DNA from 4 places in the Microbispora sp. NPDC046973 genome. Region 1 is predicted to be linked to each of the others. Evidence: riboswitches for the same ligand, from Rfam matches in the RefSeq annotation. Region 1 holds a riboswitch; each other region holds the start of a gene.

Region 1 (2,192 bases):
GCGCCGGCTGCGGTGCATCTGCGACCGCATCGGCGTGGCGACCGCGATCGAGGCCGTCGCCTGGGCGGCACGCCGCCGCCTCATCTGACCGCGAACGCGACGCCCTCCGGCGAGGAAGGGCCCAGCCGGCTCCGGCGAGGGAGGGCTCAGTCGGCGACGCGCACCGCTCCCGCGAACGGCCGTCCGGCGATCCTCGCGATGTGGACGACGTCTCCCGTGCGCGGCGCGTGGATCATGTAGCCGTTGCCGATGTAGATGCCCACGTGGTGCAGGTCGGAGTAGAAGAACACCAGGTCGCCGGGGCGGAGCTGGTCACGGGGGATGTGCGTGCCGGCCGTCCACTGGTCGCCCGTGTAGTGGGGCAGGCTGATGCCCACGGACTGGTAGGCCGCCATGACCAGGCCCGAGCAGTCGAAGGAGCCCGGCCCCTCGGCGCCCCACACGTACGGCTTGAGCTGCTGCCTGAGGGCCCAGCGCGCCGCCTGGGCGGCCTTGCCGTCGCCGATGATGGGGAACGACGTCCTCGAGCGCGTCTCGCTGCCGATTGTCTGGGAGACCTGCCGGTAGAGGCTGCTCTCGGTCTTCTTGATCAGCTTGGTGATCTTGTCGCGCCGCGAGTCGAGGCCGCTGAGGAGCTTCTTGACCTCGGTCTGCCGGGCGGAGGCGCTCTCCCTGGCCCGTGCGGCGGCGTCCATGGCCTTGGTGACCTCGGCGACCTCCTGGCTCTGCTGCAACTCCAGCGCGTACGTCGTGGAGGCCTGGTCCAGGTATCGCCGGGGGTCGGCGTCGCTGTCGATGAGCACGAGCGCGTTGCCGAGCCCGTTGGTCATGTAGGAGTGCTGCGCGAGGGCGCTCGCCTTCTGCCGGCGGACCTCGAGCTCCGCCTCGCTCTTGGCGAGGTTCTTCTTGGCGAGATCGGCGGACCGCTCGGCCGCCTTCAGGCGCACCCGCTCGCCGTTGTACTGCTCGGTGAGCGTCTCGATCTCGGTGTAGAGGCCCTCGACCTGAGCTGTGAGCTCCTTGAGGCTCGGCTTGGGGTCGGCGGTGGCGCGGACCACCGGGGCGCCGAACGTGATCGCGGTGATCGCGACGCCGACGAACGCGAAGCGGCGGATGGCACCCGGACCGGCCGTGCCGGCTCCGGACCGTCGGCCGCGGGCGTGCCTGCCCGCCGGCCGTCCTCCACGCATGCGCAACCGAGCTCCTCTCCCACGTGTGCCCCGCGGCGCGTCCGTCGTCGAGACGGGCCGTACAGCGGGGCACTTCTGAGCGCCTACCGGGTTAGCTGACGGGTTCGGGCCGGAGTAGCCCTACCTTGGCGGATTCACCCCTTGTAGATCCGAGACCGAACCGATCCTGATCCTGCAGTTGGGTCCCCGGCTCCCCTTCGCACTCGGTGCTTCGAAGATTCGGCGCCCGGTCGCCGTGAGCGCTCACGATGACCGGCATCGTCGCTGGACGATAGTGCACGGCGAGTTCTTGCTCAACCAGAACTCCGAAACCCGTCTACGTTTGACAACCAAACGATCACGGTCGGGTCACGAGCTCGGTGGTGATTTATCCGCCTTCACCTGCGTTTAGAGCGATCTGAGGGTTTCGATGTGCTGCTCGGGCTGGTGAAAAAAGTGGGACGAACCTGGACAGCCCCCTTTGGGTGTCGCCGCGCATCCGTCCGTATCCTTACGGCTACGCATAGTCAGGACTCATGTCGGGTGTGGCGTTTGGGAATGACCGTTATCCGTGGGGAGGCTCCGTGCCGACCGAGTGGGATCGGCCGCGCTGCGGCTAGGCTGACCGGTCATGGAGCAGGTCGCCGCGCAGACATCCAGCGAGCCGGGTGCCACGGCCGTGACGGTGCGCCGGGCCAGGACGCCGGACGTCCGGGCGATCCGGCGCCTCGTCGACGCGTATTCGGGCGTCGGTCCCCGCCTGCTCAAGAAGAGCACGGTCACGCTGTACGAGGACGTCCAGGAGTTCTGGGTGGCCGAGGCGGACGGGCAGGTCGTCGGCTGCGGCGCGCTGCACGTGCTGTGGGAGGACCTGGCCGAGATCAGGACCGTCGCCGTGGATCCCGCGGCACGCGGCGGAGGCATCGGCCATCGGATCGTCGGCGCGCTCATCGAGACCGCCAGGGACCTCGGGGTGCGGAGGGTCTTCTGCCTCACGTTCGCGGTGGAGTTCTTCGCCAGGCA
Region 2 (2,192 bases), on a different contig from region 1:
GGGATGGTGTTCATGGGCACAGCATAACTAAGGATGTTTAGTTAAACTAGCTTAGTCTCCTACTAAACTCATGCCGTGCATGGCGATCTGCAAGAACTCGGACGAGCGGTCAAACAGGCTCAGTATCGGCAGCATCGGGCCCTGGAGAGCGGGCTGTCCGCGATCGGCGCGACGCTGGCCCAGTGGGATGCTCTTCGGGCGATCAGCCGTTCTCCCGGGGCGTCGGCCCGGGAGCTGGCCGTGGCGACCTTCCAGACCGAGCAGGCCTTCGGAACCCTCGCCGGTCGGCTGGTGGCCCAGGGGTGGATCGAGCGCCGGCCCGGGCGCGGCCGGCGCATCGAGCACCATCTCACCCCTTCCGGGGAGCGGGTCCTGGAAGCCGGGCACAGGGTCGCCGACGAGGTGCTCGCCAGGTGTTACACCGCGTTGTCGGACGGGGACCGCGGGACCCTGCTTGCCCTGCTCCAGCGCCTCATCGCAGAGGACGCGTAGTCTCCGGCCTCTGGCCGGCCCTCGGCGGGGATTTCCCGGGTGGCGCGCCCCCGGGACATCCCCGCCGAGGAGGTCTCCCCGGCCCGAGGTCAGACCCCGGGGCGTACGGCGGTGAGGAAGCTGCTCCTCCAGTAACCGTTGAGCCTGTCGACACTGACCACCGCGCCGCTGTGGGGAGCGCTGATCACCTTCTTGTGCCCTATGTACATGCCCACGTGGCCGCCGCCGCTGGTGAAGATGAGGTCGCCGGGCTTGAGGTGCGCCAGGGAGACCCTCTTCTTGACGGCATCGAGCATCGACCAGGTCGTGCGCGGGAGCTTGACGCCGGCCTTGCGCCAGGCGAACTGGACCAGCCCGGAGCAGTCGAACGCCCGTGGGCCCGTGGCGCCCCATACGTACGGATCGCCGAGGTGCTTCTTCGCCACCTTGATGGCGCGCTCGGCCTTCTCCTGCTGGAGGGCCGACTTGGTGAGCTTCGTGTTCGCGGAGTCGTCCGCCGTGGTCGCCGCCGGAGCCTCGCCGTTGTACGGGGTGGTCACCGTGACGGGGGGCTCGGGCGGGATGACCGCCGAGGCGGGGGGCGGGGCTGTCACCGTCCCCGACATGGCGGCCGCGGGGAGCGCGCTCAGGGCTCCCACGGAGGCGGTGAGCGCGGCGCTACTGAGAGTGACGCAGGCAATGCGGAGCAGAGTGGTGGAGTTGGCAGACAGGGGATCTCTCCCTAGGGTCTTCCGCTTGCGCCTACCGGGTTAGCTGACGGATTCGGGCGGGGAAGTCGCCCTACGGCGCTGGCGCGCCGATTCACCCCAGACCTTCGTCGAAGGTCGATTGGTTCCCCGGCTCCGAGCCTCCTTGCTGCACGGATTCGGCATCACCGGCGCCCAGGGGGGCGGAGAGGACGTGGCGACGGTGACAGTGGATGTTCGTTTTCGAACACGGCCTGGCCGGGTTCATAACGGCGGTGTCACGGGGACCCCGTCGTTGGGCAAGGAAACTACCAAGTAGCCACATATTGCCGCAAAGGGCATGAAAAGGGTAAAGATCACATAAAAAGGATTAAAAGGTAAAACCCGCAGGTCAGGCGGCCCTTGGAGGGGCAAATGTGGCGCTCGTCACACTCGCCGACGGCGTCCGGGTGCGGGGGCGGGCGCCATGGCCCCGCGTGCGCCTCGCGAAAGATCGGCCTGGGCGGCGAGGAGCTCGGCGTACTTGCCGGGCACGGCCATCAGCTGCTCGTGGGTGCCGCGTTGGACGATGCGTCCTGAGTCGAGGACCAGGATGAGGTCGGCGTCCCTGACTGTGCTGAGGCGGTGGGCGATGATGATTCTGGTCTGGGGGAGCCGGGCCAGGTTGGCCTCGATGGCGGCTTCGGTGGTGCTGTCGAGGTTGCTCGTGGCCTCGTCGAGCAGGAGCACTTTGGGCCGGGACAGTACGGCGCGGGCCAGGGCCAGGCGCTGCCGCTGGCCGCCGGACAGGCCGCCGCCCTCGGTCAGCATGGTCTCGTAGTTCATGGGCATGGCCATGATCTCGTCGTGCAGTGCGGCCAGTTCGGCCGCCGCGACGACGCGCTCCAGTGGGGCGTCGGGGTCGTTGAGTGCGATGTTCTCTCGTATGGTGCCGTTGAACAGGGACGGGTCCTGGGTGACGACGCCGAACTGGCGGCGCAGGGTGCGCAGGTTGAGCTCGCTCGCGGGGACGCC
Region 3 (2,192 bases), on a different contig from region 1:
CGAGCAGGCCGAGCTGGTCGTCGAGGCGTGGGCCGACCGCACGGCCGAGCTGTCCTCGCTGCCGGGCGTGGAGCAGGTCTTCTGCTTCGAGAACCGCGGCGCCGAGATCGGCATCACGCTGCCGCATCCCCACGGGCAGATCTACGCCTATCCGTACGTCACGCCGCGTACGCGGCAGATGCTGGACGCCGCCGCCCGCCATCGGGGCGGCAACCTGTTCGCGGACGTCCTGGCCGCCGAGCGGAGGGGCCCCCGGGTGGTGGCCGCCAACGAACACTGGACGGCCTTCGTCCCTGCCGCCGCGCGATACCCGTTCGAGGTGCACGTCTACCCGCACCGCCAGGTGCCCGACATCCCCGCGCTGTCGCCCGAGGAACGCGCCGCCTTCGCGCCGCTCTACATCGAGGTGCTGCGCCGCCTGGACGGGCTGTTCGGCGTCGTCATGCCGTACGTCGCGGCCTGGCACCAGGCCCCGGTCAGCCACCGGCGCGACCTCGCCTATCTCCACCTGCAGCTCTTCACCATCCGGCGCGCGCCGAACAAGCTGAAGTATCTGGCCGGATCGGAGTCGGCCATGGGCGCCTTCGTCAACGACGTGCTGCCGGAGGAGGCCGCTCGGATGCTTCGCGAGGCGATAACGGCTTGATCTCCGATTGGTTGCGACTTCGGTGGCAGCCACCGTTTCTTTACCACTAGTATCCCTGACACCGGCCGTCACAACCGGTACGCCTAATCCCGGGCGCCCCGCCCGGGAGCCGGGGACCCAATCACGCACCTGGGGTCAAGGCAGTGGCCTGCCCGGGCTCCTCCAGCCCGAACCCGTCAGCTAACCCGGTCGGCAGATGGAGAGGAGTGGGCTCTGCCCCGCGCGTTCCCCCTGGCTGTCGGCGTGCTCGCCTCCGCCGCCCTCGTGTTCGGCACGGCCGCGCCCGGTGCGGCCGATCCCAAACCGACGGAGAAGCAGCTCAAGAAGGAGCTGTCGGACCTGCGGAAGAAGGTCGACCGGCTGATCGGCGACTACAACGCCAAACGCGTCGCCCTGGCCAAGGCCCGCGTGGAGGAGCAGGCGGCCCGGGGCCGGCTGGCCAAGGCCGAGGCCGACTTCGAGTCCGCCAGCGACGCCGTACGGCAGATGGCCGGGCTGCGCTACCAGACCGAGAGCGCGATGGCGCTGCCCGACATGAACACCGCGGCGCTGAACTACCAGCTCAAGGAGGAGCAGGCCGCGAGGCTCGCGCACTTCGACCAGGTCCGCGCCGAGCGGCAGCGGGCCGCGGACGCAGCCAAGACGCTGACCGCACAGCTCAAGGCGCAGGCCGCCGAGGTCGCCGGGCAGCGCGAGGACGCCGAGGATCTCATCGACGAGATCAAGGACAAGCTCGACGCGTTGATCCCGATCGCGCCGGGAAAGCGCGCGGGCGGGTCGTGGGCGCCTGAGCTGCCCAGCGGCTCCGACAACATCACGCCCCGGATGCGGTTCATGCGCACGGAGGTCGAAAAGCACTTCGACCTCCAATTTCCGGTCGGCTGCTACCGAGCGGAGAACAGCGGCGAGCATCCTCTCGGACGCGCCTGCGACTTCATGATGAGCTCGGGCGGCGCCATGCCCTCTCCCGGAATGAAGGCCCTCGGCGACACCCTGGCCGCCTGGGCCATCAAGAACGGGCCGAAGCTGGGCGTGATGTACGTGATCTGGCAGCAGCGCATCTACAACCTCGGCCATCCGGGCTGGCGGACCATGTCCGACCGCGGCGGAATCACCGCCAACCACTACGACCACGTGCACATCTCGATGTACTGAGCCCGCAAGCCGTCTACCGGGGACCTCCGGCTGCCTGATCTCCAGAACCCTGCCGCGCACAAGCCGAGCAGCCGCGTAACAGGCTGAGGCGAAGACCCGCGCATCCGTCAAGGGCAGCGGCTCGGATCTGAAATCTCGGAACCCCGTCGCACCTCGCGGCAAGCGACTCGGATCGAGACCTCCCTCAGTCGCCATCGGCGCTCCTCACCGCGTGCTCGTGTACAGCAGGCCCGTACAGCAACTTCTCCTCACATCGGCGTGATCGTGAGCCTATTCGTGAGGCCGGCTTGCAGGCGTCTCATGGCGTGGCGGGCGCTCATCCGCCGACCGACCCGCCTGCTGGGGAACGGCAACGGCTCTCATCGCTGCGCCCGATCAGCGCAGCCTTCCG
Region 4 (2,192 bases), on a different contig from region 1:
GGTGGAGCATCGATCCCGGGCCGAGCGGATCGGCGTCGGGTCCCGCGGCTGCGGCGTCGCTCATTGACATCCCTTTCCTGTCGGGGCCGGTGCCTGTACGGCGCCGAACCGGCGGTCGCGCCGCCGGTAGATCTCCAGGCATTCCCAGAAGTGCCCGGCCCGGAAGTCCGGCCACAGCACCTGGGGAAAGACCCATTCGGCGTAGGCCACCTGCCAGAGCATGAAGTTGGAGATGCGCTGCTCTCCGGAGGTGCGGATGACCAGGTCCACCTCCGGCATGTCGGGGTGGGGCAGACGGCGGGCGAAACTCTCCTCGGTGACCTGCTCGGGCGGCACCCCGTCGCGGATCAGCGACCGGGCGGCCTCGACGATGTCGCGGCGGCCGCCGTGATCGAACGCCACCGTCAACGTCATCCGCCGGTTGTCGCGGGTCAGCGCCATCAGGTCGGCGATGTCCCTGGCCAGCGCGGGCGGGATCCGCGGGTCGGCGACCCCGAGGAACCGGCAGCGGATTCCGCGTGTGTGCAGTGACAGTGCGTGCTTGCGGATCGCGCGCCGCACCAGTCGCAGCAGGAGGTCGACCTCGGCGGCCGGGCGCCGCCAGTTCTCGGTGGAGAAGGCGTACAGACTCAGCCACTCGACGCCCGCCGCATGGGCCGCCTCGATGACATCGATCACGGCGGCCTCGGCCGCCCGATGCCCCTCGGTGCGGGGCAGTGACCGCTGTGCGGCCCACCGGCCGTTCCCGTCCATGACGCACGCCACGTGACGGGGGATGCCTCTCACTCCGCCGTGAGGGCTGTCGGGCAGGCGGCGAGGACGCGGCGGAAGACTCCCATTCACACCCTTTCCGAGACCGTCGCGGGGTCTTAGGACCCCCTCGGCGACGACCCTGTCACAACACGTGTCCGAATGGATACTTACCGTTAGTAGCCACGGCCCTTACTTCGCGTGGAGAGGATCACGGGACTCGGCCCATGGCGGGGCGATCGGGGGTGGTAGCAGCCCAGGTAAAGACGTGTTTTGTACCGTTTACACCATTCTGGTGGTGTGTGTACCTTTAGGGGACACGGCATGGGTACCGGCCGACTTCCGCCGTCATATCCCTTGCCGTGTCGTTGCCCGGACCGCGCGGTGATCGCGCGGCCGCCGAATCCGCGTCACGTGGAGCCGGGGACCCACTCTCTCGGGGTGAATCGGCGCGCAGACCCCCAGATGCGCCCGTAGGGCACTTCCTGCCCGAACCCGTCAGCTAACCCGGTAGGCGGCATGGAAGCAAGGAGTCAACCCCGACATGTCCACCCATCGGCTCTCCCTCGGCAGCCTGCCCTCCCGCCGGCGTCTGCGTTCCACCCTCGTGGCGGCGACCCTCGCGGTCTCGGCCGCCACCGCCACCGTCACGGCGGCCGTCGCCCTGCCCGCTCCCGCCTACGCGAACCCGCACACGTACGGCCAGGACGTCTCCGGCTACGAGGCCGACCACGACTGGATGAACAGCCGCGCGCAGTTCGGCTTCATCAAGGCCACCGAGGGCACCTCCTGGGTCGACTCGTCCTTCCCCCGGCACTGGCAGGAGCTGGCCAAGAAGGGCATCGTCCGCGGCGTCTACCACTTCGCCCATCCCTCCAACGACCCCATCGCCGAGGCCGACCACTTCCTCAAGGTGGTGAACTCGCAGCCGAGCAAGCCGGGCGACATCCTGGTCCTCGACCTGGAGGCCACCGACGGCCAGTCCGTCGAGCACGTCAACACGTGGGCCAAGACCTGGCTGGAGTACGTGACGGCCAAGACCGGCACCAGGCCGATGTTCTACAGCGGCTGGAACTTCGCGGACAAGTACGGCCGCGGCCTCGGCCAGTACCCCCTCTGGGTGGCCCACTACAGCAAGGCCCCGGGCGACATCACGCCGCCCGCCGACTGGAAGTCCTGGGCGATCCACCAGTACACCGACTCGCCCATCGACCAGAACGTCTCCGCGCTGACGCCCGCCCAGTTGCGCGCGCTCGGACGGCCGTAGCGGCACGGCCCCGGGGCGGGGACGTCCCCGCCCCGGGGCCATGCCGGCGGATCGGGTCGGTCAGACCACCGCGCCGGAGCCGTCGCGCCGCGCGGGCCTGGCACGCGGGGCGGCGGGAGCCGGTGGCGGCTGGGTGTTGCGCCTCTCCAGCGCGATCGCCGCCGGCCCGGCCACG

Evidence for each region. Region 1 has a riboswitch for cyclic di-AMP ahead of ABZ860_RS29025 (NlpC/P60 family protein). Riboswitches for the same ligand answer to the same signal wherever they lie in the genome.
Region 2: linked by a shared signal. The riboswitch ahead of ABZ860_RS02775 (C40 family peptidase) and the one ahead of ABZ860_RS29025 (NlpC/P60 family protein) in region 1 are both predicted to bind cyclic di-AMP.
Region 3: linked by a shared signal. The riboswitch ahead of ABZ860_RS41640 (hypothetical protein) and the one ahead of ABZ860_RS29025 (NlpC/P60 family protein) in region 1 are both predicted to bind cyclic di-AMP.
Region 4: linked by a shared signal. The riboswitch ahead of ABZ860_RS23265 (GH25 family lysozyme) and the one ahead of ABZ860_RS29025 (NlpC/P60 family protein) in region 1 are both predicted to bind cyclic di-AMP.

Annotation. Positions count from the first base shown of each region.
Region 1 covers NZ_JBEYWQ010000018.1:163,479-165,670, forward strand. Annotated here, with positions in the region: gene ABZ860_RS29020 (LuxR C-terminal-related transcriptional regulator) at 1-88, shown strand, start outside; gene ABZ860_RS29025 (NlpC/P60 family protein) at 147-1,190, opposite strand; cyclic di-AMP (ydaO/yuaA leader) riboswitch at 1,256-1,409, opposite strand; gene ABZ860_RS29030 (amino-acid N-acetyltransferase) at 1,801-2,192, shown strand, end outside.
Region 2 covers NZ_JBEYWQ010000001.1:565,793-567,984, forward strand. Annotated here, with positions in the region: gene ABZ860_RS02765 (alpha/beta hydrolase) at 1-14, opposite strand, end outside; gene ABZ860_RS02770 (MarR family winged helix-turn-helix transcriptional regulator) at 76-492, shown strand; gene ABZ860_RS02775 (C40 family peptidase) at 582-1,085, opposite strand; cyclic di-AMP (ydaO/yuaA leader) riboswitch at 1,216-1,373, opposite strand; gene ABZ860_RS02780 (peptidase domain-containing ABC transporter) at 1,605-2,192, opposite strand, start outside.
Region 3 covers NZ_JBEYWQ010000056.1:3,688-5,879, reverse strand. Annotated here, with positions in the region: gene galT (galactose-1-phosphate uridylyltransferase) at 1-646, shown strand, start outside; cyclic di-AMP (ydaO/yuaA leader) riboswitch at 717-855, shown strand; gene ABZ860_RS41640 (hypothetical protein) at 890-1,801, shown strand.
Region 4 covers NZ_JBEYWQ010000012.1:242,418-244,609, forward strand. Annotated here, with positions in the region: gene ABZ860_RS23255 (oxygenase MpaB family protein) at 1-64, opposite strand, end outside; gene uppS (polyprenyl diphosphate synthase) at 61-786, opposite strand; cyclic di-AMP (ydaO/yuaA leader) riboswitch at 1,138-1,282, shown strand; gene ABZ860_RS23265 (GH25 family lysozyme) at 1,295-2,017, shown strand; gene secD (protein translocase subunit SecD) at 2,078-2,192, opposite strand, start outside.